DNA from 2 places in the Streptodolium elevatio genome. Region 1 is predicted to be linked to the other one. Evidence: riboswitches for the same ligand, from Rfam matches in the RefSeq annotation. Region 1 holds a riboswitch; the other holds the start of a gene.
The links. A riboswitch is a leader RNA that binds a small molecule or an ion and turns the genes downstream of it on or off. The one in region 1 is predicted to bind ZMP and ZTP.
Positions count from the first base shown of each region.

Region 2: it holds a riboswitch for ZMP and ZTP, as region 1 does, so the genes downstream of both, ACWD12_RS21990 (serine hydroxymethyltransferase) here and ACWD12_RS27380 (bifunctional 5,10-methylenetetrahydrofolate dehydrogenase/5,10-methenyltetrahydrofolate cyclohydrolase) in region 1, are expected to answer to the same signal.

Region 1 covers NZ_JBSFVE010000016.1:168,585-184,372, forward strand. Annotated here, with positions in the region: gene ACWD12_RS27355 (MMPL family transporter) at 1-549, shown strand, start outside; gene ACWD12_RS27360 (phosphotransferase) at 629-1,555, opposite strand; gene ACWD12_RS27365 (alkene reductase) at 1,927-3,066, opposite strand; gene ACWD12_RS27370 (helix-turn-helix transcriptional regulator) at 3,215-4,063, shown strand; gene ACWD12_RS27375 (hypothetical protein) at 4,409-5,140, shown strand; gene ACWD12_RS27380 (bifunctional 5,10-methylenetetrahydrofolate dehydrogenase/5,10-methenyltetrahydrofolate cyclohydrolase) at 5,174-6,019, opposite strand; ZMP/ZTP riboswitch at 6,045-6,156, opposite strand; gene ACWD12_RS27385 (SpoIIE family protein phosphatase) at 6,889-8,592, shown strand; gene ACWD12_RS27390 (MFS transporter) at 8,725-10,227, opposite strand; gene ACWD12_RS27395 (helix-turn-helix transcriptional regulator) at 10,389-11,348, shown strand; gene ACWD12_RS27400 (hypothetical protein) at 11,440-11,928, opposite strand; gene ACWD12_RS27405 (N-acetyltransferase family protein) at 12,098-12,607, shown strand; gene ACWD12_RS27410 (sigma-70 family RNA polymerase sigma factor) at 12,817-13,395, opposite strand; gene ACWD12_RS27415 (hypothetical protein) at 13,447-13,704, shown strand; gene ACWD12_RS27420 (hypothetical protein) at 13,840-14,709, opposite strand; gene ACWD12_RS27425 (hypothetical protein) at 14,858-15,151, shown strand; gene ACWD12_RS27430 (thioester reductase domain-containing protein) at 15,428-15,788, shown strand, end outside.
Region 2 covers NZ_JBSFVE010000012.1:6,050-21,837, reverse strand. Annotated here, with positions in the region: gene ftsX (permease-like cell division protein FtsX) at 1-748, opposite strand, end outside; gene ftsE (cell division ATP-binding protein FtsE) at 910-1,599, opposite strand; gene ACWD12_RS22020 (hypothetical protein) at 1,933-2,121, shown strand; gene ACWD12_RS22015 (hypothetical protein) at 2,298-3,029, opposite strand; gene prfB (peptide chain release factor 2) at 3,306-4,418, opposite strand; partial or broken gene ACWD12_RS22005 (protein kinase domain-containing protein) at 5,478-6,653, opposite strand; gene ACWD12_RS22000 (serine/threonine-protein kinase) at 6,837-8,471, opposite strand; gene ACWD12_RS21995 (FHA domain-containing protein) at 8,756-11,398, shown strand; gene ACWD12_RS21990 (serine hydroxymethyltransferase) at 11,426-12,718, opposite strand; ZMP/ZTP riboswitch at 12,806-12,897, opposite strand; gene ACWD12_RS21985 (hypothetical protein) at 13,134-13,565, shown strand; gene ACWD12_RS21980 (LppU/SCO3897 family protein) at 13,576-14,619, opposite strand; gene ACWD12_RS21975 (NAD-glutamate dehydrogenase) at 14,926-15,788, opposite strand, start outside.

The sequences.
Region 1 (15,788 bases):
ATCGTCGTCGGCCTGTCGATCGTGCTGCTCATGGTGGTCTTCCGCTCGGTGCTCATCCCGCTGAAGGCCGCGGTCCTCAACCTGCTGAGCATCGGGGCGTCGCTCGGCGCCATGGCCCTGGTCTTCCAGCACGGCTGGTTCGGCGTCGAGCCCGGACCGATCGAACCGTGGGTGCCGGTCGTGCTCTTCGCGATCGCGTTCGGCCTCTCGATGGACTACGAGGTCTTCCTGGTGTCCCGCATGCACGAGGAGTGGGAACGCACCAAGGACCACAGCGTGGCGGTACGCGAGGGCCTCGCGCAGACCGGCTCCGTCATCACCGCGGCCGGGGCCATCATGGTGGTGGTCTTCAGCGCCTTCCTGTTCAGCCCGGAACGGGCGCTCCAGCAGAGCGGCTTCGGCATGGCCTTCGCCATCTTCGTCGACGCGGTGATCATCCGATGCCTCATCGTCCCCGCCGCGATGCAGCTGATGGGACCACGCGCGTGGTGGCTCCCGGCGCCGTTGGCCCGGATCCTGCCCAAGGTGGAGCTGGAGAAGCACGGCTGACCGCGGCCGACGCCTCCGGGACATGACAGCGGGGTACGGCCCTTCACATCACGAAGGGCCGTACCCCGTCAGGCGCTTCTCACCTGCGCTGGCCGACCATGGGACGCCGGCCGTAGACCACGGGCCACGCGGCCCGCAGGCCGTCGACGGCGGAGACCATCGCCGCGAACGGCCGCGCGCGGGGGTCGGAGCGGCGCACGTACCGGTTGAAGGCCACGATCGAGCCCGCGTAGACGGAGAGTTCGCGGAGCCGGTGCAAGTCGTCCGGGGAGATCGGGCGCACCTTCCGGTACCCGTCGACGAGCGCCGCGACGCGCTCGGTACGTATGACTCCGTCCTTGACGCCCAGCCCGACCACGGTCATGCCGAGGTCGAGCAGTGGATCGTCGACCGAGGCCGTCTCCCAGTCGAGCACGTGCAGCGAACCGGCGTACGTCTCCACGAGGTTGTCCGCGAACAGGTCTCCGTGCGTGATGCACCGCCGCAGGTCCGACAACGGCGGTTCGGCGACGTTGCGCAGCAGCCACGCCGCGAACTCCCGGTCCGGGAAGCCCTCGATCATCGCCGCGGCACCGTCCGGCAACCGTCTGCCGTTCTCCGGCAACCGCAACTCGCGCGGCGGCACCCCGAGCCCGTGCAGCCGGGCCAGCACCGCGCCCGCGGCGGGCAGCAGCCGCGCGGGCAGGGCGTCGTGGCAGACACCGGGCGTGTACGGCCGCACGATGACGGCCCTGCCGCGCGGCCCCTTACCGTCGCCGTCCAGCGGCGCGCTCGTCGGGTACCCCGACGATGCCAGCCACCGCATCACCCCCACGGGCCGGGAAACCGCGGCCACTTCGCGCGAGGCCAGCACGGTGAGCACGAACAGCCCCGCGCCCCCGGCGTCGACCAGCAGGTTGGCGTTCATGGTGCCGCCCGTGAGCGGCGTGACCTCCCGGACCGAAAGCCCGTACGCGGCGCACACGTGCGCGATCTCGTGCGGACGCAAAGCCGTGTGATCGGCCACGCCAAGCCCTCCCCGTCGTCGGCAGCCCCCTGATCGTGCCCGTGCCGCAGCGAGGCGACTATCCCACTAACGCGCCGATCTCGCCGTCGCCGCAGCCCGCCGACCGCGGGAGCAGCATCTCGCACACCTCCCACCCGGCCCGACGCCTGGCGCCAGAGGCCGGGTCGACACTGTGCGGAAGCCGAAGCGCTCGTACAGGCGAAGGGCAGGAGTGTTGTGCCGGTACACCCCAAGCCGCACCGCGCCAAGTCCGAGCCCCCCGAAGCCCGCCCGCAGGACCGCTCCGCAGCGCGGCGTCGGCGTAGTCCTGAAGGTGCAGTCGGGCGGGGGGCATTCGGCCGATCTTAGGCAGGGTCCCGATTCCGGGACGGTCAATTTTCGGTGACCCTCGTGGTTGTCGTACCCGTCGTGCTCGCCGGGTAGTCGGCGTAGCCCTCGGCGCCTCCGGCGTAGTACGTGGTCGGGTCGCCTGCGGCCAATTCGCGGCCGAGGGCGAACCGTTCGACCAGGTCCGGGTTCGCGACGAAAGCGGTGCCGTAGGCGACGGCGTCGGCCACGCCGTGCGCGACGGCGGCGTTGCCGGACTCGCGGTCGAAGCCGAGATTGGCGATGCACGGCCCGTCGAACAGCCGTCGGTAGCGGGCGATCGCTTCGGTGTCCGGCCGCGCGCCGGGCGCATCGAGGTCGCGGCCGCGAAGGTGCAGGTACGTCACCGGGTGGTCGTTGAGCGCCACGACCAGCGCCTCGTAGTCCGCGAGCGACTCCGGGTCGGGCGCGAAGCATGCGGCGGACCAGTACGGGGACAGGCGTATGCCCGGCCCCTGCCCGTCCCACGCCTCCGCCACCGCGTCCACGACCTCCAGGAGCAGGCGCCGGCGCCGCGCGGGGTCGCCGCCGTACGCGTCGGTGCGGCGGTTGAGCCGCGGGTTCAGGAACTGCGGGAACAGGGACGAGCCGAGAGCGTGGATCTCAACGCCGTCGAACCCGGCCCGCCGCGCGTTCGCGGCCGCGCGCCGGAACTCGGCGACGGTGTCCGCGATGTCGGCGGGCGTCATCGCGCGCGGCGTCGGCGTCGCCTTGAACCCCTCGGCGGTGAAGGACTGTTCGTGCGGGTTCACCGCCGACGGCCCGGCCGGGAGAGCCCCGCCGAGGTGGTCCGGGTGCGAGGCGGCACCCGAGTGCCACAACTGCTGCACGATGCGCCCGCCGACCGCGTGCACCACGTCCGTCACCCGGCGCCAGGCGGCCACCTGCGCGTCGGAGTGGATCCCGGGCACGTTCAGGAATCCGACCGCCCGCTCGCTCACCCACGTGCCCTCGGTCACGATCAGTCCCGCGCTCGCCCGCTGCGCGTAGTACGCGGTGTGCAGTTCCGTGGGCGTCCGGTCCTCGTTCGACGCCCGGGCGCGGGTCAGTGGGGCCATCACGACCCGGTTGGGCAGGGTGAGCCGGCCGAGCCGGACGGCCGCCAGCAGCGGCTGGTCCAGGGTCGCGGCAACGCTCGTACGCATGGTGTTCCTCCTCGTCACGGGCCCTTCCCCGGACCGCGGGACCATCCTGCGAGCGCCCGGCCGGGACAAGGAGGCCAAGATCATGCTGGTACCGGCAGGGCGACCCTCGGCACTCCGGTCCCGAGGGCCGCCCGGCGACAATGGGCGTATGGACCGCACCGACCTCGGCAGCTCCCTGCGCGCATGGCGCGACCGCCTCGGCCCGGCCGAGGCGGGCCTGCCCGTAGGACAGCGCCGCCGCGCCCCGGGGCTGCGCCGCCAAGAGCTGGCCGCCCTCGCCGGGCTCTCCGTCGAATACCTGGCCCGGCTCGAACAGGGACGGGCCGGCCGACCCTCCGCCGCCGTCCTCGGCCCTCTCGCCCGGGCGCTGCGTCTCACCGACGACGAGCGCGACCACCTGTTCCGCCTCGCCGGGCACGCCTCGCCCGCACCCGGCATCGCGTCCACGCATGTCACTCCCGGGGTGCAGCGCATCATCGACCGCCTGCACGACGCCGCCGTCGTGGCGGTGGACCCGACATGGAACGTGGTGCTGGCCAACTCGCTGGCCGTCGCCCTGCTCGGCGACGACGTGACCGGCGACGACGGCGAACCCAACGTCCTGCGGCGCCACTTCACCGGCCGGCCGTCGCGCGTGGTGCGTACGCCCGAGGAGGCGGCGGCCTTCGAGGCGTACGCCGTCGCCGACCTGCGCGCGAGCCTCGCCCGCTATCCCCAGGACCCGCGCGTACGCGGGTTCATCGACGAACTCCGCTCGTGCAGCCCGGTGTTCGAGTCCCGCTGGACGGGCGGTGCGGACATCTCGTCCAGCACTTCACAGCTCAAGATCGTCCGGCACCCGGAGGTCGGCCGCCTCGCGCTGGACTGCGATGTCCTGGACGCCACCGGATCGGCGCTGCGACTCGTCGTCTACACCGCGGCCCCCGGTTCGCGCGACCAGGAGTCGCTGGACCTCCTTGCCGCGCTGGGCACGCAGTCGTTCTCCACGCGGCCCTGACATGGGATCCTCGACGTCCGGTACGTCGTCCGGTACGTCGCGGGAACGGCCATTGGGGGGGCGACATTGCTGTGCGCACGCTGTGGCGGTTGGTCGACGCGAAGCGCGGGGTGCACCAACTGCGGTGAGAGGTTCGACGACGCGAGGCAGGACCAGGGCGAGGCGCACGGCTACGGTGACGGCGGGGACCAGGGTCGGGACCACGGCCGGAACCGGGCCTGGCCCTGGGACCCGGCCCGCACCGGGCACGCCGGGCACCCCGAACAGGCGGGGATCGCGGGAGACGCGGCCTTCGTCGGACCGGACCTGCCGCGCCCCAGAGGCACCGGCCCGCTCGCCGGTTCCGTGTGTGCCCTCCTCGTGGTCGCCGCCGCGGCGAGTGCCGCCGAGATCTTCGCCCGGCTCCACCGCGCCCAGATCGTCCAGGACATCGTCGACGGCGACGGAAACCCCGCACACGACGTCGTGGCCGCCGACGGCTGGGTGGTCGGTACCGATGCCGTCGGATTGGTGTGCGGGGTCGCCGCCGCGCTGGCGTTCGCGGTGTGGTTGGTGACGGCGCGCGCCGACGCGGCCTCGATGCGCCTGCGGTGCGCCGACGCCGTGGGCTTCCCCGCGCGAGCGATCGGGAACGGAGTGCCCGGCCGCGGCCCCCTGTTCGGAGGATGGCTGCTCGTCGTCGCGGCCGCGGCGGCCACCCAGGCCACGGTCGGCGGCGGCGTCTCCTTGGGGACCCGGCAGCTGATGTCGTCCAGCCTTTCGGACCTGGTGGGCCTCCGGGACGACGACCGCGCCTCCGTCGTACCCACACTGGCCTGGATCGCCGTGTGCGGCGCGACGATCACGCTCGTCGCCCTGGTCACCCGGCGGCAAGCGGACCGGGAGCGCGAGCTATGGGTCGAGGCGGTGTACGCCCACGCCGCCGCGGCGGCCGAGGATCCCGCCGACAACTCCGCCGACGACCCCGTCGTCCACTCCGTCGACGACACTGCCGACAGCAACACGCCCAAGCAGCGACCGCCGGAGCCGCCCTCGGCCACAAGTGGGCCCTCTGCCGATCCCAACGTCGACCATTAGCGCGGCGTTGCCGACGCGGCTCGACCGGCCGCGCTACGCCGCGGCGGCCCGCTCCGCGGAGTCGAGGGTCTGCTCGAGGAGCAGCGCGATCGTCATCGGCCCGACGCCTCCGGGCACCGGGGTGATCAGACTCGCCCGTTCGAGCGCGCCCTCGAAGTCCACGTCGCCGACGTTGCCTTCGTTGTACCCGGCGTCCACGACCACCGCGCCGGGCTTGAGGTCCGAGCCCTTGATCAGCCGGGCCCGCCCGACCGCCGCGACCACCACGTCCGCCTGCCCGACGATCTCCGCCAGGTCCCGGGTACGCGAATGGCAGTACGTCACCGTGGCGTTCCGGGCCAGCAGCAGCATCCCGGCCGGCTTGCCGAGGATGGCGCTGCGGCCCACGACGACCGCGTGACGGCCGGCCAGTTCCACGTCGTACGCGTCGAGCAGCCGCATGATCCCGCCCGGCGTGCACGACACGAAGCCGGGCAGCCCGAAGCTCATCGCCGCGAACGACATGCTGGTGACGCCGTCCACGTCCTTCTCGGGGGCGATCGCGTCGAACGCCGCGCGCTCGTCGATGTGTTCGCCCACCGGGTGCTGGAGCAGGATCCCGTGCACCGCCGGATCCGCCGACAACGCGCCGATGGTGTCGACGAGTTCGGCCGTCCCGACGGTCCCGGGCAGCGCGATGTGCCGGGACTCGATGCCGGCCTTCGCGCAGCGGTTCCGCTTCATCCGGACGTACGTCACCGACGCCGGGTCCTCACCCACCAGCACCGTCGCCAGGCACGGCACCACACCGGTCCGCTCGCGGAGGTCTCGGGCGCGCTCCGCGGTGTGCTCCACCATCCTGCGGGCGAGGTCCGTGCCGTCCATGAGTCGCGCGGTCATGTGCGTCTCCCGAGAGATCTCGTGTCGAGGTCGCCCAGGCGCGCGGCACGCGGGGTTCGCGTCCGACCGACGTCAGTCCGGTCGGGTGGGCCGCTCCACGGTGGTACTCCACCTCAGCGCCAGTCACGGCCCCGCCCCATTGTAGGTCGAGCCCCCGAAACCGCCCGGAAGCAGCCCACCGGCACCCACCAAGGCCCGGAACACCCGCGGCCCGCGGCCCGCCGCGGCAACCGTGCCCCCGATCCGCCGGCACGCGCGGACCACCGCGCGAGAAGCCGGGGTTCCGCGCGCACCCCCCCCGGCGCCCCCGCACCTCTCGCCCGCCTGGATCTCCCACCCGCACCGCGGCTACTCCGGAGTGGACCGTCCTGGGCGGAAGACCGGGCCGTGGCCGGGGATGACTGGGTCGGGGGCGAGGCCGAGGACCAGGCGGCGCGACGCGCGCAGCTGCTCGCGGGCGGGTCGAGGATGTCGCGTCGGTCGGCGACCATGCCCGGGTCGACGACCACGAGCGCGTCGCCGTCGCGCAGGAGGGTGACGCTGCTTGCGACGTGCGTGGCCTCGCCTCCGCCGTGGGCATGCCGGCGTATCCCGTGCCGGGATGTCGACGACTGCCGAGGATGTCGACGACGGTCATGCGTGCCTCCCGAGGTCCTGCGCGGCCGGTCGCGGAGCCGGGTCCGCGGCCGCCGTGGGGACTCTTCCCCTCGCGCGGCGCTGGTACGTCTGGGGCACCCCGTCGCTCCGCCGGGTCTGAAAGGGCGCCGGAGGAGGTATCCGTCGGGGGAGCGACGGAGCGTACCGGCGCTCCGCCCGGGTGCGCGCGGGGCGCGGGTGACCCGGGAGCGCTCGGGAGGAGAGGTCGCGTGATGGCGGCGGACGAGGCGTCGGAGTTGTTCGGCGACGTGGCCGGGCTCTGCGCTGCCCTCGTCGACGGCACCGAGGCCGGCGTCGCGGTCTTCGACGCCGATCTGCGCTTCCGCTACGTCAACCCCGCGCTCGCCCGCATCAACGGGGTCCCGGCCGCCGACCACATCGGGCGGCGCGTCCGCGAGGTGGTGCCCGAGGTCGACGCGCGCGAGGACGTCATGCGCCTGGTGCTGGCGGACGGCGTCGCACGGGTGGGCGTGACGACCGGCCACACGCATGTGTCCTCGCCGCACGAGCAGCGCTACTGGCGCGGGAGCTTTCACCGCATCGCGCTCGGCGGCGGCCGGCCGGGCCTGGCCCTGGTCATCCAGGAGGTCAGCGAGGACCGGAGGCTTCTGAGCGAGCTGGAGCGCGCCCGGGAGCGCCTGCTGCTCCTCGACGCGGCCGCGGTTCGGATCGGCACCACACTGGACGTCGAGACGACCTGCCAGGAGCTCGCCGACCTGCTGACCGAGGCCATCGCGGACGGCACGACCGTCGAAGTGCTGCCGGGGCGGGGCGAGAACGCGCGCTCGCCGAAGGGGCGGACCCGGCTGCGGCGTACCGGCATGGCGGCGCGGCCGGCGCTGCGGTCGGCGATGCGCGGGTTCGGCGTGCCGGGACAGTACGTGGACTACCAGGCGACGGCGACGATCACCCGCGTGCTGCAGACCGGCCGTGCCGAGGTCGACAACCAGCTGGACGACGAGGCGCTGGGCCGCCGGGCGCCGAGCCCGGACCGGGTCGGGCCGTACCGCGAGGCGGGCATCCACTCGATCCTCGTCGTCCCGCTGTCCGCCCGGGGCGCCCGGGTGGGCACCGCGACGATGGTGCGCCAGGGCGACTCGCCGCCCTTCGACGACGACGACGTGGCGGTCGCGCAGGCGCTCGCGGACCGGGCGGCGATCAGCCTCGACAACGCCCGGCGGTACGCCCGCGAGCACGGCATCGCCGTCGAACTGCAGCGCAGCCTGCTGGCCACGCCCGGGCGGCCCGGCGACGGCCTGGAGGTCGTCGGCCGCTACCTGCCCGCCGGGGCGCAGGACCTGGTCGGCGGCGACTGGTTCGACTCGGTGCGGCTGCCCGGCGGCTGGACGATGCTGGCCATCGGGGACGTGATGGGCCACGGGGTGGAGGCCGCGGTGGAGATGAGCCAGTACCGGGCGGTGCTGCGCGTGCTCGCCGCGATGGACATCCCGCCGAACGTCATCCTGCAGCGCATGGACACGCTGCTCACCTCGCTGAGCGGGGAGCGCCCCGCGACGCTGCTGCTCGGTGCCGCGGACCCGACCAACCGGGTCTGCGCCTTCGCCAACGCGGGGCACCTGCCACCCGCGTTCATCGCCCCGGACGGGTCGGTGTCGCTGGTACGCCTGCCCGAGGCGCCGCCCATCGGGGTCGGAGTCGCGGGCCCGTACAGCACGGTCGTCGTGCGCTGGCCCGAGGACCACACGCTGCTCCTCTACACCGACGGCCTGGTGGAGCGCAGGGGTGTGGACATCGACCACTCGCTCGACCAGTTGGCCGGGCTGCGGCTCACCCCGGGGGCGTCGCCCGAGACGCTGATCGACGAGATCGTGTCGGCGCTGGCCCAGCCGTCGCCCGACGACGACACCGCCGTGCTGCTCGCACGAGTGGTCCCGCCGGAAGCCGGGAAGGGCTGACCCCTCCCTCCCGCGGGTGGGCGGCCCGGCCCGGGTCCGGAAAGGCGTGCGGCCCGCCCGGCGGATGCCGGACGGGCCTTTTCGCGTCCCCTTCGCGACGCCGCGACGGTCAGCGGCCGCCCGCTCGGGCGGTCAGTGGCCGCCGCCCTGACGGGCGTGCTTGGGGAGCAGGAACCCGAGCACGAACGCGACCGCGGTCAGAGCCAGCGCGATCAGCGTGGTCGTCGCGACCGCGTCCACCGCCGACTGCCGGTGCATGTGCGCGCCGCCCTGGCTGAAGAAGACGGTCCCGAACACCGCCACGCCGAGCGCCGCGGCCAGCTGCTGCATCGACTCCAGCGCGCTGGACGCCGACCCGACCTCGTGGTCCTTGACGTCGCCCATGATGATGTCGAACAGCGGGACGAAGATCATGCCCATGCCGAGCCCGAAGACCAGGAACGGCGCCACCAGGCTCCAACTTCCCAGGTCGGTCGTGGCGTTCGCGAAGACGAAGTACAGCCACGTGATGCCCACGGCCATGATCGACAGGCCGATGTGCAGGACCTTGCGGCCCAGCTTCCCCATCACCACACCGCTGATCCCGGAGCCCACGAACGCGCCCAGCGCCCACGAGCCCATCGTCAGGCTCGCCCGCATCGCGCTGAACCCGAGCCCGAGCTGCAGGAACAGGCCGATCGCCATCGACAGGCCGGTGATGGCCCCGAAGAACACGATCACGAACAGCACGCCCGAGCTGTACGAGCGCTTCGCGAACACGCTGAGCTGCACCAGCGGGGCCTTGCCGCCCTTGGCGGTCCGGCGCAGGGTGTACGCCACGAACCCGGCCAGCACCGCGACCGCGCCGGCGAGCATCGCGAACATCCAGACCGGCCAGCCCTTCTCCTGGCCCTGCACCAGCGGGTAGACCAGCATGAACATCCCGCTGCCACCGATCAGCACGCCGAGCAGGTCCATCGACTTGTCGTCCTTGGCGACCGGCGGCTTCGCGGGCAGCGCGAACCGGCCGACCAGCAGCGCGAACAGGCCCAGCGGCACGTTGATCAGGAAGATCATGCGCCATCCGGTGCCGAACAGGTCGGCGTCCACCAGCGCACCGGCCACGATCGGGCCGAGGATCGTGGCCAGGCCGATCGCCGGGCCGAACATCGCGAACGCCTTGCCCATCTCCTGCGGCGGGAACAGGTCGCGGATCAGCCCGAAGCCCTGCGGGATCATGACCGCGCCGGCGAGCCCCTGCAGGACGCGCGCGGTGATCAGCGCCTCCGGCGACCACGCCACCGCGCACAGCACCGACGCCGCGACGAACCCGACGATGCCGATCTGCATCATGCGCTTGCGGCCGAAGATGTCGCCGAGCCGTCCGCCGGTCAGCAGCCCGGCGGCGAGCGTCAGCGTGTACGCCGCCGCCATCCATTGCAGGGCCGAGTACGAGCCGCCGAGGTCCGCACGGATCGCCGGGGCCGCGACGTTGACCACCGTCGCGTCGAGCAGGTTCATCAGGGTGGCCGCGAGGACCACGCCGAGGCCGAGCCACTTGCGGTCGGCGCCGGTCCGCTTCGGGGCGGTGGGTCCTGCGTGGATCGGGGCGTCGGCTGCCACGGTCGGCGCCGCGGACTCCAGGACTGCGCTCACGGGACTGCTCCTCAGAGATGCTCGGAGACGTTCAGATGTCACGAACAGGGGGACGGTCTTGCCTTTGCCGGGAGTTCGGTGGCCACCGCTCATCTCCACTGTTTGAACTCTAGGAGGCCATTAGGCAAGCTTCGTTCCTAAAGGAAAGGCAGACTCGAAATATGTTGGAGACCTCGGCACGACTCTTGCGTCTGCTCTCCCTGCTGCAGACCCACCGCGACTGGACCGGCACCGAACTGGCCGACCGCCTGGACGTCACCCCGCGCACCGTGCGCAACGACGTCGAGAGGCTGCGCAACCTCGGCTACCCGGTGCACGCGACGCGCGGCGCCGCGGGCGGCTACCGCCTGGGCGCGGGCGCGTCCCTTCCCCCGCTCCTGCTCGACGACGAGGAGGCCGTGGCCGTCGCCGTCGGCCTGCGCACCGCCGCGGGCGGCACGGTGTCGGGCATCGAGGAGACCTCGCTACGGGCCCTCGCCAAGCTCGAACAGGTGCTGCCGAACCGGCTGCGCCGCCGCGTCAACGCCTTGCAGACGTACACCGTTCCGGTGCCGGGGCAGGAGGGGCCGCGGGTGGACGCGGAGGTGCTCACCACGATCGCGGCCGCCTGCCGCGACCACGAGCGCCTGCGGTTCGACTACCGGGACCACTCCGGGGCCGCGACGCTGCGGAACGTCGAGCCGTACCGCATGGTCAACTGGGGGCGGCGCTGGTACCTCGTCGCGTGGGACACGCAGCGCGACGACTGGCGGATCTTCCGCGTCGACCGGGTGTCGCCGCGCACCCCGACCGGGCCGCGGTTCACGCCGCGCGACCTGCCGGCCGAGGACATCGCGGAGTACGTCTCGGCGCGTGTGGCGGCGGCTCCGTGGCGGACGCGCGTACGGGTGACCGTCAAGGCCCCCGCCGCCGAAATCGCCGCCCGGGTCCCGGGGTTCGCCGGATCGGTCGAGCCGCTCGACGACGACACCTGCGTCTTCTCCACTGGCGCCGACAACCCCGAGACGCTGGCGATCTGGCTTGGCATGCTCGGCGCCGACTTCACCGTGGAGAACGCCCCCGAACTCGTCGACCACCTCAGGTCCCTGGCCGAGCGCTACGCCCGCGCCGCCGCCAACTGATCGCGCGGCACGTCCGCCGCGACCGCCCGTGCCACCGCGCCGGGGCGACACATCGCCCCGGCGCGGCAGTTGGCGCACATTGGTCAGCGGATCACACGGGCGGGTCCTGGAGGCCGGCGATGCGCGAACCGTCCAGCGGTACGCGGTACCAGACGTCGTTCGTCGAGCCGTCGCCCCAGTACTGCGTGACCACGACCGAGGCGTAGCCCATGCCGCTGCCCTCGTACCGCACGGTCCGGTCGGCCGGCACGTTCTGCGCGCGGAAGACCGGGTCGGCCTGGTTGGCCTCGGCCCAGGCGTCGAGCTCCGCGTTCAGCTCCGGCGTCAGGAACTCGCCGCGCACCTCCGCGGGGTTCATCACCGGGTTGGTGCCCAGGACCGCGGACTTGTACTGGTCCCAGAACGCCGTCACCCGGTGCACCACCCCCGCCTCGTCGGCACGCGGACCGGACGCCTGATGGGACTGCGCGACCCCCGGCGGCGAACCGCTCACGGCCAGAGCGGGCGCGGCCGCTCCGGCGCCGAGAAGCAGTCCCGAGGCCACCGCGATCGTGGCCGCCTTGCGCATCTTGTTCCTCATTTTGTGCCTCCGGATCACTCGGATCTTTCGGTCCCCCGTGCCTAAATGAGACGCATGGCTCGCCCATCGGGTTGGTAGTACATCCCGGTTTTGCCGTATCTATACGTAACTTGCTCCGTAACGCCCTCGCCTGCCGACCCTGCCTGCCGCCCCGGTGCATGATGGCCCGATGGACGATCACACCCTCGTGCCCGACGCCGTCCCGGGCCCGTCGCCCCTGGTCCGCCGGGCCCGGCCGCACGACCTGCCGCGGATCGTCGAACTGATGCGGGAGCACACGGCGTACGAGAAGGCCGCGCCGCCGACGGCCGACGTCGCCGACCGCCTGGGCCCGCTGCTGTTCGGCACCGACGCGCCGCCGCGCCTGCACTGCGTGGTGGCCGAGCTCGCGGGCGGCGAGGTCGTCGGCTACGCCACGTGCGCGGCGGAGATGTCGACATGGGACGCCCGCGAATACCTGCACATGGACTGCCTGTTCCTCCGCGACGGCACCCGGGGTCACGGCCTGGGACGGCAACTCCTCGACGCCGTCGTGGCCGTCGCGCGCGAGCTCGGCCTGACCGAGGTCCAGTGGCAGACCCCGGTCTGGAACGAAGGCGCGGTCCGCTTCTACAACCGCCTCGGCGGCGGGGCCAAGGAGAAACTGCGCTACACCCTTCCCGTGCCGCCGATCGGGTAGTTCGGGTGGGCGCCGCAGTGGGGTGGTCCGGACGGCTCGGGCTGATCAGCCGGTCCAGGCGGTTCGGTTCGGTCGGTTCAGATGGTCCCCGTACTGCGGGGTGGGGCACGGGGCTTCGCGCCGCGTTGCCGCCTGATGCCGTGTTCTGCCGTGCAGTGTCGTAGGGCCCCGGCGTCCCAGTGGGAGGCGCCGGGGCCCTGCGTAGTGGGTCAGGCCTTCGCGTGCGCCCTGGCGGGTGCCTCGGTCTGTGCCTCGGCCCGGGTGAGCTGGGCGATGAGGTCGGTGCGTGCCCGGGCGACGCGCGAGCGGACGGTGCCGATCGGGCAGTCGAGGATCCGGGCGGTCTCGGCGTATTCGAGGTCCAGGATCTGGGTGAGCACGAACGCCTCGCGCCGCGCGGGGTCCAGCGCGGCGACCAGGTCGGCGAGGGCTATGCCCTCCTCGAACCCCGGCAGGTTCGCGGGCCGGCGGCGCTCCAGGAGATCCGCCCAGTCCTCGGCGTCGACCGTGCGCGGGCGCGCGGCCGCGGCCCGGTAGCGGTCGACGACGACGCGGCGGCCGATCGACAGGAGCCACGTGCGCGCCGACGACTGGCCCGCGAAACCGGGCAGCGCCTTGAGCGCGCGCAGGTACGTCTCCTGCGTGAGGTCGTCCGCACTCTGCGGGTCGCCGAGGTACGCCAGGAACCGCCACAGGTCCCGGTGGGTGGCGCGGACGAACTCCTCGACCGCGCCCGGTGTCCCGGCACCCGCGGCCAGGGCGGTCGAGGTCACCGCGTCGTCGTCCATGCGGAACCCCCTCGGTGGTGGGCGCGGTCGGGCATCGGCGACGATGGCCGCATGGAGTGCGGAGATTGGCAGGAGGTGCTGTCGGCCGTCATGGACGGCGAGGTGGCGGAACTGGATGCGGGTGCGGGCACCGGTGCTGATGGATACGCGCAGGCGCGCGCCGCGCGGCGGCACGCCGCCGGGTGTCCGGAGTGTTCGCGGTGGGCGGCCGGCGCGGCGGCACTGCGCGAACAGGCGGCCGACGGCGTCGAACCGGGAGCGGACGCGGTCGAACGCGTGCTCAAGGCACTGCGCGGCGGCGCGGTGTAGGCGGTTCGGGAGCGGGCGTACGCACGCAGGCGTGGTCGCCGGATCTGGGGGGTTGTCACGAGTCTGGGTCCTCACGGGCAGGCGGGGACGAGGATCGGCCCGTGTGGGCGGATCCCGTCGCCGAAGCGGTCTCGGTCAGGCGAAGACCGTGAGGGGTGGGCCGCGGCGGCTGAGCGGCCGGAAAAGCGGGCGTGCGGGCGCGCGGGCGGTGCGCGGCCGGACGCACGGCACCTGCGGGAACGCCGGTTCCCCCCAGCGCAGCCAGGCCCGGATCAGCGCGCCGAGGCAGCGGGTCCGGGACGCCAGCAGGTGGAACAGGTCGAACAGCGCCCTGTCGCCGCGCCAGAGCCACAGCGCGCTGCCGATTCCCGCGGCGAGGTGCGCGAGCAGCATTCCCGCACCGCCGTGAGTGGGCAGCACCGATGCGGCGTGCGACCCGTGGGCGGCGGCCGCAGTACTGATGTCGTGCGCGGCTCCGGATCCTGTCCCGAGGCCGGTCCCCGTGCCCGCTCCGGAGCCCGTGCCGAAGCCCGAACCGCCCAACGGCCCCTGCCCGGGCGGCACCGCGGCCAGCGCGGGGTCCAGGCCCATCTGGTCGAGGAGCCGGGCGGCGGACCGCGTCGCCCCGGCGGGCGCGGGCACGTCCTCGTTGCACAGCAGGACGCGCAGCCACGCGGCCTCGATCTGCCGCGCCGTGGAACCCGCGTGGGCAGCGGAGCCGGTGGTGGCCGCACCGGAGCCGGCCGCCGCGGCCTGTTGGGCCCAACCGAACAGGCCGTGCAGCACTGACTGCGCTCCGACGAGTGCCACGCCGATCGCGGGGAGCCCGCGTTCGCGTCCAGCAGCCGCCCAGGCCAGTGCGGTCAGGACCGGCGTTGCGGCGGCCGGGGCCCACCAGGGCACCGGGCTGTCCGACATGAAGACGTGCCCGGAGACCGCGAGCGTCACGCACACGGCCGCGAACAGCGCGGCGCGTACGGCTCGGAGGCGTGACCAGGCAGGCATCGTCCGCTCATGCTGCCACCCGGGGAAGCCCCACGTGACGGCGGGGCGGCGGCGTCGTTTGGCCGCACACGGGAACTGTGCCGCACCCCGCGCCGACTACCTGGTCGGACGTGGGGCCGGAGGAACACGAGCACACGGAGGGCCGACGATGACAACCGCCACTGCCACTGCCACCGCCGCCACCACTGCCGCCACCGATGACGATGACGGTGAACTGCGCGGCTGGGGCAGGTCCGCGGCCTTCGTCGCGATCATGGTCCCGGTGTTCGTCTCCGCGCTCGTCATCGGACGCCTCACCGGTCCCGAGGCCCCCGACGCGGACCGCCCGCAGCGTCCGGCCGCCGTGCCGTCGCAGACCTCCGGGGGAGGCGGCGGGGGCGGCGGACACAACAACCACGGATCGGCGCAGTTCGGCACGGCTTTCGCTCCGACCGGCCCCTGAGTCCGGCGTACGCGCGAGGACCGGTAGTTCGGGCGAGTTCGGGCGCCGGGGCGGATCGGTCTCCGCATGGCGGCGGATTCGCATCGTTCAGGTTGCCGTGCCGTCACGAGTTCGCCGAAGCCTTGCCCCGACGGGCCGAACGGGCAGACCCTGCGCTGTGAGCTGCGCGAACGGTTCCCGCGCGACCACGGCCAGCGGAGCGACCGAGCCCGCGAGGTTCCCTGCTGTCCGATCGGCAACCGTCCCGGACGGCAATGCGCGGGGCGTGGACGGTGATTGGAGAGCGACGGACTCGTGCTGCCCTTGACCGCCGCCCAGCGCGGCGTACTGACCGGGCATCTCATCGCGCCGAACCCGGGTGCCTACAACATCGCCGAGTATGTCCGCATCGACGGTGAACTCCGGTACGGATACTTCGAGTCCGCGCTGCGCCGTGCGGTCGGTGAGGCGGACGCCCTCGGCATGCGCATTGTCGCCGGCCCGGCAGGTTCGGTCGGCCCGACCGGGCCGGGCCAGATCCCGGGGGCCGCCGTACGCTGGGCGCCGCGCTTCGTCGACCTGCGTGCCGAACCCGACCCGGAGGCCGCCGCCAGAGCCTGGATGGCGGACGACGCCGCGACCGCCGTCGACCCGTTCG
Region 2 (15,788 bases), on a different contig from region 1:
AGCCCAGCGTCAGGAGTCCGGATGCGACCAGGGCGCCGGCGAGCCCGGCGACCGCGGACTCCAGGATGAACGGGCCCTGGATGTAGAAGTTCGACGCACCGACCAGGCGCATGATGCCGGTCTCGCGGCGGCGGCTGAACGCCGACACGCGCGCCGTGTTGACGATCAGCAGGACCGCCACGACCAGCATGAACGCCATGATCCCGTAGGCCGCGTACTGGGCACTGCGCAGCAGGTCGAAGAACGGCTTCAGCAGGCTCTTCTGGTCCTGCACGTCATGCACGCCGGACCGGTTGCTGAACGCGCTGGAGATGATCTCGAACTTCGTCGGGTCGTGCAGCTTGACGCGGAAGGACTCCGGGAGTTGGTCGGGCGTGAGGGTGTCGCCCAGCGCCGAGTCCTTGTTCTGCTCCTTGAAGTGCTTGAACGCGTCCTGCTTGCTCTCGTAGTAGATCGTCTTGACCTCGGGCATCTTGTCGAGGTCGGCCTTGATGGCATCGCGATCGACGTTCGTGACCTCGCCGTTGGCGCAACCGTCCTTCTTGGGGTCGGACTTGTTGCACAGGAAGATCGAGACCTCGACCCGGTCGTACCAGTAGTCCTTCATGGAGTTCGCCTGGGAGCTCACCAGAAGGCCGGCCCCGAACAGCGTCAGGGACAGCGCCACACTGACGACGACCGCGATCGTCATGGTCAGGTTTCGGCGGAGACCGATGCCGATCTCTTTCAGCACGAACTGGGCGCGCATGATGTCCTAAGTCGTTCGGGGCGCCCGTCGCGCGGACGCCGGGTGCCGAGGTCGTGTGCCGGATCGGGGTGCCAGGTCGTGAACCCGTCCGTGAACGGGATCGTGAACCGGATCGCAACCAGGTCGCGGACCGGGCCGGGTGCCGGGCCGTGGGCGCCGGGTCAGTGCTGGTAGCCGTAGACGCCGCGCGACTGGTCGCGGACGAGGTGGCCCTGCTCCAGCTCGATGACGCGCTTGCGCATCTGGTCGACGATCGCCTGGTCGTGGGTGGCCATCACGATCGTCGTGCCGGTCCGGTTGATCCGGTCGAGCAGCTTCATGATGCCGACGCTGTTCTGCGGGTCGAGGTTGCCGGTCGGCTCGTCCGCGATCAGGATCATCGGCCGGTTGACGAACGCGCGCGCGATCGCGACGCGCTGCTGCTCGCCACCGGACAGCTCGCCCGGCATGCGGTCCTCCTTGCCGGCGAGGCCGACCAGGTCGAGGACCTCCGGGACCACCTTGCGGATCGTGCCCTGCGGCTTGCCGATGACCTCGAGCGCGAACGCGACGTTCTCCCGGACGGTCTTGTTCGGCAGCAGCCGGAAGTCCTGGAACACCGTGCCCATCTGGCGGCGCAGTGCGGGCACCTTCCAATTGGACAGCCTCCCGAGGTCCTTGCCGGCCACGAAGATGTTGCCCGTGGACGGCCGCTCCTCCTTGAGGACCAGGCGCAGGAACGTCGACTTCCCGGAGCCGGACGAACCGACCAGGAAGACGAACTCGCCCTTCTCGACCTCGAGCGAGACGTCCTGCAGCGCAGGCCGCGGCTGCTTGGCGTAGGTCTTGGTGACGTTGTCGAATCGGATCACGGTTGCATCACAGCGCGCCATCCTAGGGGGCAAGGGCGTCGTACGGGGGCAGAGCAGGTGAAGGGTGCTCCACCGCTCGGGAGGGCCGTCAAGGCCCGGGCGGTCACGCCCCGCGGTACGGATCGTGTCCGTGGCCCGGGCCGTGGCTCGTGCGTCCCAGGGACCGTACCGCCACCGCGGCCGGGCGCGAAGGCCAGGGGCGGTACGTCATGGGACGTGGCCATCCCAGGAGTGTAAGCGGCACAGTGGAAGGCGGTGGGAACTTCCCGGGGCCTCGAAAGCGTTACAGCAGACGACCAGGCCGGTCGGGCCCGCAGGGCCGAGGAGGACGTTATGACGTGGGAGCACCTCGTGTGCGCCAACTGCTCCGGCCCCGTGAGCGAGGGCCGGTGCTCGGTATGCCGTGCCTCCCGCCAGCGCCTGGCCGACGAGCGGGGCCCCCAGATCTCCCCGACGCTGCTCGCCGTGCTCGCGGCGGTCGTGATCGTGGCGGCGCTGCTGGTGCAGCGCTTCGCGGGCTGAGCGCAGCGTCCGGCACGGGCCCGCGCGACTGCGGCGGGCTGGGCGCCCGGTACCGCGCACAACGGTTCGAACGGCGGTACGCACCGTACGACGGACGACGTGACAGGTGAGGGCCCCGGAGCAGTCCCCGGGGCCCTCACCTTTTGTGCTGTCACAGATTGTCCGGCCTCACGAGGTCACGCGGTCGCGGTTCCCGCGCCGCGCCGGTTCAGCCGGCCCGGCAGGACCGTGAAGGCGAATCCGCCCGCGGCCATCGCCGAACCGCCGACCACCACGAACGCGAGGTTCGCACCCTGGCCCGTGTTCGCGAGCTCGGTGCCGGCGCCCGCCGTGGTACCGGTCGAACCGGCCGCCGCCGCACCCGCGCTCGGCGTCGAGCCGCCGCCGTAGTTGCGCTGCGGTCCTCCGCCGCCCTCACCGGAGGGCGCGGAGGGGCTCTTGGCCGCGGTGCCGCAGTCGACGCCGCCGCGTGCGATGTCGCACTGCTGACCCGGGGTCGTGGCAGGCGGGCTCGCGGGCGGCGTGGTCGACGGCGGCGTGGTGGCCGGCGGGCCCGTGACCGGCGGCGTCGTGCCGGTCGCGGGCGGCTGCGACGAGGTGGTGCCCGTCGCGGGCGACGTGGTCGACGGCGTCCCGGAGGACGGCTCGTCGTCCTTGCCACCCCCGTTGTTGTTCCTGCCGTCCTCGGCCGTCGTCTCGGTCCCCGTGTCCGGTACCGGCAGGAGGCCCTCCTGCTCCGGCGACCCGCTCGCCGACGGCCCGATGCCCAGGTCGAGTTCGCAACCCGAGGCGAAGGGGTTCGTCGCGCACCGGTCCGGCTCCTCCGCGGCCGCCATGCCCGCGACCGCGAGCGAGGCGCCCGCGACGAAGACAACTGCCGCGGCTATGCGAGCCGTTCGGGCGCGCATTGTGTTCGTCACTCCTGCAACCCCCAGCTGATCTTTCTTCCCGTCCGGCGGTCAAGCCTTGCCAGGAGCCTTGCCAGGCGTCAATGACGATCTGCGTGGGGTTGCCGGGTGATATCCCTTTTCGCCTTAAGTTTCGCTCAAGAATTGAGGGAGTTGAGGAGGGATTCCGGGCGCCGGGTGGGTATAGCGAATCGGGCGAATCACGCAACTGCCAGGTAGGCAGGCAGCGTGGCGCGATGCCGTCGGGCGGATCCGCCCGTTACCGCCGGGCTCCGACTACGCGCTCGCCGTCTGCTGCTGCTTGCGCCAGCGGATGCCCGCCTCGATGAACCCGTCGATGTCGCCGTCGAGCACCGACTGCGGGTTGCCGACCTCGAACTCGGTCCGCAGGTCCTTGACCATCTGGTACGGGTGCAGGACGTACGAGCGCATCTGGTTGCCCCAGGACGATCCGTCGCCCTTGAGCGCGTCCATCTTCGCCCGGTCCTCCTGACGCTGCTTCTCCAGCAGCTTGGCCTGGAGGACGGCCATCGCGGTCGCCTTGTTCTGGATCTGCGAGCGCTCGTTCTGGCAGGAGACGACGATGCCGGTGGGCAGGTGGGTCAGGCGCACCGCGGAGTCGGTGGTGTTGACGCCCTGGCCGCCGGGGCCCGAGGAGCGGTACACGTCGACGCGCAGCTCCGACTCGTCGATGTCGACGTGGTCGGTCTGCTCGACGACCGGCAGCACCTCGACACCCGCGAACGAGGTCTGGCGGCGGCCCTGGTTGTCGAACGGCGAGATGCGCACGAGGCGGTGCGTGCCCTGCTCGACGGAGAGCGTGCCGTACGCGTACGGCGACTTCACCGCGAAGGTGGCGGACTTGATGCCCGCCTCTTCCGCGTACGAGGTGTCGTAGACCTCGGTCGAGTAGTTGTGGCGCTCGGCCCAGCGTGTGTACATGCGCAGCAGCATCTCGGCGAAGTCCGCGGCGTCGACGCCGCCCGCCTCGGCGCGGATGGTCACCAGCGCCTCGCGGGCGTCGTACTCGCCCGACAGCAGCGTGCGCACCTCGAGCTCGTCGACGGTCTTGCGGATCGCGGTGAGCTCGCCTTCGGCCTCGGTACGCGTGTCCGCGTCGTCCTCGGCCTCGGCCAGCTCGAAGAGAACCTGGACGTCGTCGATGCGGCGGCGGAGGTCCTCGACCTTCCGCAGCTCGCCCTGGAGGAACGACAGGCGGCTGGTGACCTTCTGCGCGCTCTCCGGGTCGTCCCACAGGTCGGGCGCCGCCGCCTGCTCGTTGAGCTCGGCGATGTCGGCCCGCATCTTGTCCAGGTCGAGGACCGCCTCGATCGACTCCATGGTGGATTCGACGGACTTCAGCTCTTCGGAAGGATCAATGGCAGCCACGCCCCCATCGTACTGGTCCACGCGTGTCCGCTTCGTCGGCGGATGCGGGCGGTGCGGCCGGGGCGTGCGGCGGGGGTCCCGCGGTCGGTGCCGCGGCGGTCACGCGGGGACGGCGACCTGCACGCGTCCGTTCTGCCCGCGGACGTACACGTCGACCCGCTCGGGAGTCGCCGCCACCGCGGCGACTCCGTCGGGGGCGGTGGCGTCCAGGGACACCGGCCGCCAAGCGTCGCCGAGGCTCACCGCGCCGACCAGGTGCCCGGCGCTGCCCTGCGGCTGCCCGGACGGCCCGGTCGGGGTCGCCGCGGACTCGCCCTGGCCTGCCTGGCCGCCCAGTTCGGGGACGACGACCGCCAGCCCGCCGTTCGGAGTCCACGCGGTGGCGGGCCGCCCGCCCGCGCCGAACGTGCCGACCCGCTGCGGCTCGCGCCAGTCGCCGGCCGCGAACGTCACCTGCAGCAGCGCGTGGTCGCCGGCGCGCACGACGAACGCCTCCATCGTGCCGGGCACGGACGCGGTCAGCGCCGGGGCCTGCTCGATGATCCCGGCCTTGTGGACCTTGGTGAAGCCGGTCCAGTTGGCGCCGGCGAGCGTCCCGTACATGAGCGCGTCGCCGGAGCGCACGACCACTTCGAGGCGGTCGCCGTTGCCGGTCGCCGCGGGGGCGCCGGTGATCCTGGTCCTGGTGTCGACCCGCATCCAGTCGCCCCAGCCGCCGTCCGCGAAGCTGCACCGGTAGAGCAGCCGGTCCGCGGCGCCGACCGCGAGCACGTCGACCCGGCCCGGGCCGGGCGCGGTCACGGCCAGGTCCTCCCCGGTCTTGAAGGCGGGGAGCTTCTGCCAGTCGCCGAACTTCGCGCCGTCGCCGGCCGAGTACCAGGGCTGGCCGGTGCCGTCACGCTGCACGACGTACGTCTGCGCGCCCGCGGGGCGGGCGGCGCCCGGGCCGCCGACGAGCGACACGGGTGCGGCGGGCAGTTGCGTCCACTTGTCCCACACCGGAACGCGCGCCGCCCGGTCGCCGGAGCCCGACGAGGCGGGCGGCGGCGGCACGGCCGCCGGTGCGGCAGCGGCGGGCGTCCCGGACGGCGAGACGGTCGAGCCGACCGGCTCCTGCTTCTTCGGGGCTTCGTCGTCCTTGCCGAACAACCACCAGCCGGTGCCGCCCGCGACCACCAGGACGAGGACGGTGCCGACCACGGCGGCGGTGCGGTTGCGGCGCTTGCGGTGCGTGCTGCGGCGCCGCGACGCGGCGATCGGCGGCGCGGCGAAGGTCGGGCGGGCGAGGTTGGTGTGCGTGTCGCGGGTCGCGTCGGGCTCGGCTCCGGACACCAGCGGCACGACGCCCGCGGGCAGCGGGGGCGGCGTCTCGCCGCGGTCGGGGTGGCCGCCTCCGTCGGGTGCCGGTACGTCGAAGCGCGGCAGCCCCGCGAGCGCGGGCTGTGCGGCGCGCAGCCGCTCGCCGACCTCGCGGGCCGTCAGACGGGCCGCCGGGGCCTTGGACAGGCAGGCGGCGAGGACTTCGGCGACCGGGGCGGGCAGGCCGGGGATGCCGGGGACCGGCTCGGTGACGTGGCGGCGCAGCACCGCGCCGGGGTGGCCGCCGCCGAACGGGGTCCAGCCGGTGAGGAGTTCGTACAGCACGGTGCCGAGCGCGTACACGTCGACGGCGGCGGTGGGCTGCAGGCCCTCGATGATCTCGGGTGCGAGGTAGTCCGGCGTTCCGATGATGCGGGTGGCCCGGGTGCGGCGCGGCGCGTCGACGAGGCGGGCGATGCCGAAGTCGGTGAGTTTTGCCCGGACTTGGCCGTGCGCGGTGTCCAACAGGACGTTCTCGGGCTTCACATCGCGGTGGATCACGCCCTCGGCGTGCGCGGCGGAGAGGCCTTCGGCGACGTCGGCGCACACGGCCGCGGCCAGGGCCGGGGTGAGGACGCGCTCCTTCTCCAGCCGGGTCCGCAGGTCGGGGCCGTCGACCAGGTCCATGACGAGGGCGAGGTCGGAGCCGTCCACGACGAGGTCGTGGATGCCGACGATGCCGGGGTGGTCGAGGCTGACCAGCGCGGTCCGCTCCTGGACGAAGCGCGCGACGAGCACCTCGTCGGACGCGAGGTCTTCGCGCAGCAGCTTGATGGCGACGGGACCCTCGGGTCCCTCGCCTGCCCAGACGGTGCCGCTGGCGCCGCGCCCGAGGACTTTCAGGGCGACGTACCGGCTGCCGATCCTGCGTGCCACTGCTGCTCCGTGTCCTTGGCATGCCTCGACTTCGGACTTCCGTGCCCGAAGGCTACCTGGCGCACACCTCGAACCAGCGTGGTGTGGCGGATCCGCGACCGGGTGTCGCACCGTCATGGAAGCGCTTTGTCGATCTTTGGGCGGCGCGCGACGGGCCCGCGGGGGCCTGCGGGGCACCGCCGTTCACGGGCTCGTGTCGGCGCCTCCGGTGCCACCGTTGCCGCCGCCGTTGCCACCGTCACCGCCGCCGTCGAAGAAGTCCTTGGCCTTCTCGTACCAGCCCTTTACCTCGCCGAAGACGTCGATCGCGTTGTTGACCCAGTCGCGCAGCGGGCTGAACCAGTAGATGGCGAACAGGATCGCCGCCATCACGACCAGCCGCATGAGGCAGCCGAGCGTGCACCCCACCCCGGGGATGCGCGACGGACGGAAGCCGCCCCTGCGCCGGGGCTCCCGCGGTTCCCGTGGCTCGCGCCGCCGGCGCGGCGGTTCGACCTCGGGCGGGCGCTGCGAATCGCGGCGCTGCGGGGGCGGCGGAGGCGGTTCGCGGCGCGGCGGCGGTTCAGGCGCACGGTACGGCGGCGGGGCGGCGGGAGGCCCGGCGGACGGACCGCCGCCCTGGCGGGCGTACCCCGGCTCGTCGCGATAAAGGGGCTGCTGCGGGTACCCGGGCGGCTGCGACGACGGGCGGTAGGGCGGGGGCACTTCGTCCATCACGCGCGTGCGGTCGGGCGCGGGCGGCTGCGGCGGACGTTGCGCGGGCGGCGGCGGGGGCGGCGCCGACGGCGGGCCGGGTACGCCGGAGCCCGAACGCGGCACCACGCGGGTGGGGTCGTCGGCACCCGGAGCACCGAGGCCGCCGGGGCCGCCGGGGCCGCCCGGTCCACCAGGTCCGCTGCCCGAGCCGAAGCCCGCGGCACCGGCCGCACCGCCGACCGCCGTCGCTCCCCCGATCGCCGCGGCGTCGAGCATGCGGCGCAGCGACCCGTCGTCGGCCCGGCTGCCCTGCAGCACCTCGGCGGCGTGCCGGAGCACGTTGCCGAGGCCCTGCGCGTCGGGGCGCCGCTCCGGCTGCTTGGACAGGCAGCGCTCGACCACGAGCCAATAGGCGTCGGGCATGTTCGCGGGCCGGGTCGGCGTTTCGGCGAGGTGCCGGTGCAGCAGCGCGATCGGGTTGGAGTCGGTGAACGGCGGGTGGCCCGCGACCAGCTCGTACAGCACGACGCCCGCGGCGTAGATGTCCACGGACGGGGTCAGCGGGCGGCCCTCGGCGGACTCGGGGGCGACGTAGCTGGGGGTGCCGACCAGTTCGTGGGTGCGTGTCAGCGCGGGCGACTCGGCGAGGCGCGCGATCCCGAAGTCGGTGAGCATCGGGTAGAGCGAGTCGCCGTTGCGGTTGAGCATGATGTTGGCGGGCTTGAGGTCGCGGTGGATCACGCCGTCCGCGTGTGTCACGTGCAGCGCGTCGCATACCTGGGCCATCGTCAGCGCCGCGGCGACGGGCGGCAGCGGGCCGTTGTCGCGCAGGTACGTGCGCAGGTCCGGTCCGTCGATGAGGTCCATGACCAGCGCGAGCAGCTCGCCTTCGACGACCAGGTCGCGCACGCGCACCAGGTTCGGGTGGCTGAGCCGCAGCAGCAGGGAGCGCTCGCGCAGGAAGCGCGTGACGACGTCGGGGTCGCCCGCGAGCTCCTCGCGCAGCACCTTGACCGCGACGACCTCGCCCGTGTCGCGGACTCGCGCGCGCCACACGGTGCCGCTGGCGCCCCGCCCGAGCGTCTCCTCGAGCAGGTACTTGCTTCCGACCGGCCGGTCCACTGCGCTCCCCAGACGTACTGACAGCTGTTCGCACACCTTAGGGCGCACGCAGGGGCCGGCACAGCGCCCCTCGCGGGTGGGGACGCAGCCGAGCCCGGAACCGGTTCATCACGCACAGTCCCACCGGTCGGCGGACGCGATGTGCCCCGCAAGATCATTCCCATCTGCGTTCAAGGAGTGCCATCCTCGTCGCGGATGCGAGGATGCGTACTGTGCACGTCGCATAACTCGTGCGGTTCACGCGCGGTACGCAGGCAACGCTGTGGCAGGGCGGACGGAGGAGCATGCAGATCCGGCTGACCGTGCTCGGGTCCCGTGGCGAGGGACCGGGGGCGGACGTGCTCGTCACCGCCCCCACCGGGACGACGTTCGGGGCCGTCGCGGGCGCGTTGCGGTCCACGTCGGGGACCGACGGGCAGCGGTTCTGGGTTGGCGACACGCGGCTTGCCGACAACACCCCGCTGGGCCGACCGCCGCTCGTGGACGGTGCGTTGGTGACCGTCGGGCGTCCCGGCCCCGCGTCGCCGGCCGTCGGATCTCCCGAACTGCGGGTCGTGGGCGGGCCGGACGCGGGCGGCGTGCATCTGCTGCGCCAGGGCACCGTACGCATCGGCCGCGCTCCCGAAGCCGAGATCCGGCTCGGCGACCCCGATCTGTCGCGCCTGCACGCGGAACTGACGATAACTCCCGGCGCGCGCGGCCACGTTCGCGTCGCCGACCTCGGTTCGACGAACGGCACCACGCTGGACGGCATGCCGGTCGGTGCCGAGGCGATGCGCCTGGAACCCGGCTCGCTGCTACGGCTCGGCGAGACGACCCTGACCGCGGTGCTGCCGCTGCCGTACGACCCGGATCCGCACGCCGCACCCGACGCCCCGCGTCCGGACGGCCTGGGCCACGTCGTCCTGCCCCGCCTGCCCCGGCAGCCCTCGCCGCCCGTCGAGCAGGTACGCGTCGACCTGCCGGACGAGCCCGCCGGCCGCAGACTCGGGCTCGCCGGCCGCCGGCGCGCGGTGGCCGCCGAGCGCGCCCGTCTGGAGGACCAGGCCCGGCTCGCGGTCGTCGAGGAGGTCCGCAGACGCCGCGCGCACAGCCCCGATCTCGCCGCGCTGCTCCTCGCCGCCCTCGACGCCGGTGCCGCGGAGAGCGGCAGACCCGCGGTCCCGGTCCGGATCTGGGAGCGGCACGGCGACCCGGCCGAACGCCTCGCGGTCCGCCTCGGCACCGGCGACATCCCCTCCGAGGTCTCGGTCACCTCCAGCGAGGGGGTGCGCAGGCTGACCGCGTACGCCGCACCGGTGACCGTCTCGCTGCGCGACTCCGTCCTGGGGCTGGCCGGTCCGCGGCCGAGGCTGCTCGGTCTGGCGCGTTCCGTGGTCGCCCAACTCGCCGCGCTGCACGGCCCGCACGAGCTGGAACTCGTGCTGCTGTGCGCGGATCCGGCGACCGCCGCCGACTGGGCGTGGCTGCGCTGGCTGCCCCAGCTCCGCCCGACCGACGGCCAGGACTGCCGCCTCCTGCTGGGCCTGAACCGCGACCAGGTCCTGGCCCGCACCGGCGAGTTGCTGGACCGCCTCGACCGCGACCGGGGCGGGCGCGGACGCCGCCGCACCGTCGTGGTCATGGACGGCGCGGGCACGCTCACCGCGCGGCCCGAACTCGTCCGGCTGCTCGCCGAGGGGCCCGCGGCGGGCGTCCATGCGCTGTGCCTGGACGACCGTGCCGAGGAACTGCCGTTGCAGTGCTCGGTGATCGGCCGGGTGGCCGGCGAGGTCGGCACGCGGCTGTCGCTGATCGGCCCGGGCCCGAACCGGATAGAGGACATCGTCGCCGACGCGGTCTCCCCCGCCTGGGCCGACCGGTTCGCCCGGGCGCTGGCCCCGTTGCGCGAGGCGGCCGCGCGTACCGTCTCGCCGCTGCCGGAGACCGTGCGCCTGCTCGACCTGCTCGGGTTCGACCTCATGACGCCGGCCAAGGTGCTCGGCTCGTGGCGCGAGGGGGGCCGCAGCCCGCGCGGCGTGCTCGGCGCGGATGTGCGTGGCGCGATCACCGTCGACCTCGACAACGATGGCCCGCACATGGTCATCGGCGGTACGGCGGGCTCCGGCAAAACCGAACTGCTCGCCGCGTTCGTGACGTCCCTCGCCGTCGCCAACCGCCCCGACCAGCTGGGCGTCGTCCTCGTACGCGGCACGCCGATCGACCCCCAGGAGGCACCCGACGGCATCGCCGCGTGCGCGGAACTCCCGCACACGATCGGCTACCTCGACGAGCCCGACGCCTCGCGCGCCGCCGACGCCGTCTCCGCCGTGCTGCACGAACTCGCGCGCCGTGAACACCTGTTGCGCGGCGACCGGTTCGCGTCGTACCGCGACGAGCACGGTTCCCCGCTGCCGCGCGTGCTCGTCGCGGTCGACGACATAGAGCGCCTGGCCGGGCGCTTCCCCGGGCTCGTGAAGGGCCTCGCCGACATCGTCCACCGCGGCGGCGCACTCGGCGTGCACCTCGCGGTCGCGACCGGCCAGCCCGCGCTGGCCGGGTCGATCGAGGCCACCGCCGAGGCCGAGCTGCGCGTCGCCTTGCGCACCGACGACGCGACCGCGTCCCACGCCCTCATCCACATCGACGACGCCGCGACGCTCGACGACGAGTACCCGGGCCGGGCCCTGATCCGCGGATCCGACGGCGCGGTGCACCCGTTCCAGGCGGGCCGTGTGACGGGCCGCATGCCGCGCACCGCGACGCTGCGCCCGACCGCCGTCCGCCAGGACTGGACCGACATGGGAGCGCCGCTTACGCGCCGCTCCACGGCCACCGCGGCGAGCGGGCGGCCACTCATCGGACCGACCGATCTCGCGCTGCTCGTCGGCACGTTGCGCCGCGCGGCCGACCAGCTTGGTGCGGCCCCGCTGCCCCGGCTCTGGTGAGCCGGGGCAGCGGCCGCGCCACCCGGGTCAGTCGACCGGCAGGCCCGGCGCCGGGTAGGCGGCGGTCAACTCGCGGACCTCGGCGCGTACTTGCTCCTCGACCCCGGTGCGGCCGGTGCGTACCGCGTCGACGATGCGGTCGATCCACGTGGCGACCAGGGGCATGTGCTCCTCGCCGATGCCGCGTGAGGTGAGCGCGGGGGTGCCGATGCGGATGCCGGAGGGGTCGAAGGGGCGGCGCGTGTCGTACGGAACGGCGTTGTGGTTGACGACGATGCCGGCGCGGTCGAGGGCCTTCGCGGCCGGCTTGCCCGGCACGCCGCGCGAGGTCAGGTCGACGAGCAGCAGGTGGGTGTCGGTGCCGCCGGAGACCAGGTCGAAGCCCCGGGCGGCCAGTTCCTCGCCCAGGCGGCGGGCGTTGGCGACCACCGCCCGGGCGTAGGCGCCGAATTCGGGCGTCGCGGCCTCGCGGAGCGCGACCGCGATCGCCGCCGTCGTGTGGTTGTGCGGACCGCCTTGCAGGCCCGGGAAGACCGCCTTGTCGACGGCCTTCGCATGCTCGGCGCCGCACAGGATCATCGCGCCGCGCGGGCCGCGCAGCGTCTTGTGGGTGGTCGTGGAGACGACGTCGGCGTGGCCGATCGGGGACGGGTGCACACCGGCGGCGACCAGGCCGGCGATGTGCGCGATGTCCGCGACCAAGACCGCACCGACCTCCCGGGCGATCTCCGCGAAGGCGGCGAAGTCGATGGCGCGCGGCACCGCCGTACCACCGCAGAAGATGAGTTTGGGGCGTTCGTGCAGGGCGATCGAGCGGACCTCGTCGAGGTCGATCCGGCCGGTGTCCCGGCGCACGCCGTACGAACTGGACCGGAACCACCGGCCGGTGGCCGACACGTCCCAGCCGTGCGTCAGGTGCCCGCCCATCGGCAGCGACATGCCGAGCACCGCGTCGCCGGGCTTCGCGAAGGCCAGGTAGAGGGCGAGGTTGGCGGGCGAACCGGAGTACGGCTGCACGTTGGCGTGCTCCGCGCGGAAGAGCGCCCGGGCGCGGGCGCAGGCCAACTCCTCGACGGGGTCCACGACCTGCTGGCCCTCGTAGTAGCGGCGGCCCGGGTAGCCCTCGGAGTACTTGTTGGTGAGCACCGTGCCGGTGGCCTCCAGCACGGCCGCGGAGACGTAGTTCTCGCTCGCGATCATCCGCAGCGTCTCGGTCTGGAGGCGCTCCTCGTCGCGGACGAGTGCGGCGATCTCGGGGTCGGTGGCGTGGAGCGCGGGCCGGCGCTGCCCGGACCGACCATCCGGGGACGGACTGGGCACGGACGGACTGTGCACGGACGTACGGGTGGTCGGGGATGCTTCGACGGATGCCACGGGCTTCCTCCCGGGTCGGCCTTCAGGTCGGGACCCGGGTGCCCAGGCGGACGGCACCGCGCGCAATCGCTCGCTGCCGCTTCCTCGTGGTCGGTTCCACGTCGACGCCAGTCGCGGCACGAACACGCTATTCCACCGGAGCCGGACACGGCCACCGACTTGGCCCACGATCGTTACAGATCCGCCACCATGGGGGGTCGCCGAGTCTGGCAAGGTCCATCAGGCGTAACGTGATTAACAAATAACACGGGGATTGCCCCAGTAAGACCGGTTGGAGAGGCTGCCTGGGGCGGGTAGGAAAGCGGGGGCACAAATGAGGGGCAGCCGCCGAACAGCGCTGCTGCGTACGCTTTATGCCGTATTGGCGGTAGAGGGGACCGCGCTGCTTCTCGGCGCGGGGACGCTGGGCGTCATGGCCGCCGCGGTTCGCCAGGAGGAGAGCGACCGGCTCTCCGGGCTCGACGGAATGCTGGCACTGACCGCGATTCTGTCCGCCGCGCTGGCCGCATTGTGCGCGGGGAGCATATTCGCGGTCCGCAGTACGCTCCGCCACGGGTACGGTGCGCTCGGCCGCGCCGCGACCCTCGGAGTGTTCCACCTGTGGGCGGCCATGCTCGTCGTCACGCTCAAGGGCCCGCTGTGGCTGCTCGCACCGACGGGGGTGCCCGCCGCGTTCTACCTGAGCGCGTGGTGGCTGCTGAAGGACCGCAGGCGCGACGACCTGCTCCTGCTGGAGAACGAGATCCCGGCGCCGCGCCGGCCCGAAGCGGCCGAGCGCGCGTCACGTCCCTGACACTCTGTCATCAACCGCTTCCGGCACGTTCATTCGGTGCCACGCACCACACGTCGGTACGGCCGTCTCGGTGGACCACCATCGGATCTGTGGCGCCCTGCACGACGGCGCAGGTCGTCGCGTCCGCAGCGCCCTTGAAGACCTCCAGGACGGTGTACTTCGCGGCACCGCTCGTGCAGTCCATCGGCTTGACGTCGGTGCCGCCCAGCGCCGCGATGCAGCTGCCTTCGCGGACGTCCGCGGGCTCCCCGTCGTAGAACGTCCAGCCCCAGTAGCCGAAGACGCCGAGGCAGGCGACCACGGCGAACGCCAGTAGTCGGCGCATCGGCCGTCCGAGGCGGACGCGCCCGCCGACGTCGTGGCCCGCTCGGCTCCCGCGCCCGTCCTCGCCCTCCCCGCGGCCCGCGACCTCCCTGCGCTCCCGGCGCGACGGGACGCTTGCGGGATCGTTGGCGCGCGGGACCAGCGCGCCGGACGGCCGCTCGTCGGCCACGGGGCGGCGAGGGTAGTACTGCTGACCCGCCGGGGGATTTGCCTGGTTTGTCGCGGACATCTCGCCCGGCCGCGGCCGATCCGCGTGCATGCCTCCGCCGTACGAAGGGGGTTGCCCGAACTGGTCGCCCTCGCCCCGGTATCCGTGGGCGCCGTAGTCGTACGGCTCGTACCGGTCCAACTGCTGGTACGGCGTCGGCGGCTCGTCGAAGTCGCCCGGTCCGTACTGCGGCGACCCGTAGTGCGCCTCGTACTGCGCGCCGTAGTGCGCCCCGTGGTCCGAGCCTCCGAACTCCGAACCACCGTATTCCGGGCGGCCGTACTCCGGACCGCCGTACTCGGGGGCGCCGTACTCGGGGGCGCCGTACTCGGGGGCGCCGTACTCCGGACCGCCGTACTCGGGGCCGGCGTAGGCGGGCCCAGCCGGGCCCGGCCCGGGGCCCTGGTCGTGCTCGAACGCGTACTCGCGTCCGTACTCCTGCTCGTACGACGGAGCTCCGTCGAGCCAAGCGGGCAGGTACGGGGTCGGTTGGACTTCGTCCGGTTCCGGTCGGTCGTGCATCCAAGCCTCCGAAACACGAACGGCGGCGGGCGAAACAGGGCCAGGTGCGAAAGGTACTGACGTACGGATGTGCTGACGTACCGGCGCACGTGTGACCGTACCGGTGTACGCCGACGTACGGACGTGCCCGCCAACCTTCGACTATTGACCCGCGTTCATCAAGGGATGACCAGCCGGAGACGACAGCGGGGCCGCAAGGAGAACACCTCCCTGCGGCCCCGCACAAGCCCAAGCCCGTCCGAACCGCCCGGTTCAGGCCGAACTTGACACTGCGTCAGATCACACTTGCGTCAGATCACACTTGCGTCAGTTCATGCTGCCGCTGCGCAGCAGGGTCCGGATCACGCGCATGGCGACCGAAAGCGTCGCCAGGTCGTACGTCTCCGCCTCCTGCAACTCCTCCAGCGTCGTCCGCGCCCGGTTGATCACCGACGCGTTCCGCTCCTCCCACGCCTTGAACCGCAGCTCCGGCGTGTCCTCCGGCCCGCCCGACGACAGCACGTCGAAGGTGAGGCCGGCCTGCGCCGCGTACAGGTCCTCGCGCAGCGACGCCCGGGCCATCGACTTCCAGCGGTCGTCGCGCGGCAGCTCGATGATGCGGTCCAGCATCATCGCGATCGGCAGCCGGTCGACCAGATCGAAGTACACCTCGGCGACCTCGATGACGCCGTGCCCGGAGTCGCGGGACACTTCGACGATGTCGAGCGCGGCGTACGCCGACGAGAACCCGGCCACCACCGTCGCCAGGTCGTGCGGCACCCCGGCGTCGGTGAACTCCTTGTAGAGGCCGTCCATCCACTCCAGGTCGCTGCCGCGCAGCAGCTTCGGCAGGTGCGCCGCGACGTCCGCGACGCCCTCGGAGAAGAACGCGATCTGCGCCGCGACGTCGATCTCCCGCCGGTTGCTGAGCATCCAGCGCGTGGAGCGCTCGACCAGCCGCCGCATGTGCAGCCGCATCCGGGTCTGGACCGCCGCCGGGACCTGGTTGTCCAGGGCCTTGATGCGCTCCAGGACGTCGTCCGCGCCGAAGATCTGACGCGCCGCCAGGTGTGCGCGGGCCACCTCGTGCGCCGAGGCGCCCGACTCCTCGCGCATGCGGAACATGAACGAGATGCCGGCCAGGTTCACCAGGTCGTTGACCACGCGCGTCGTGATGATCTCCCGGCGCA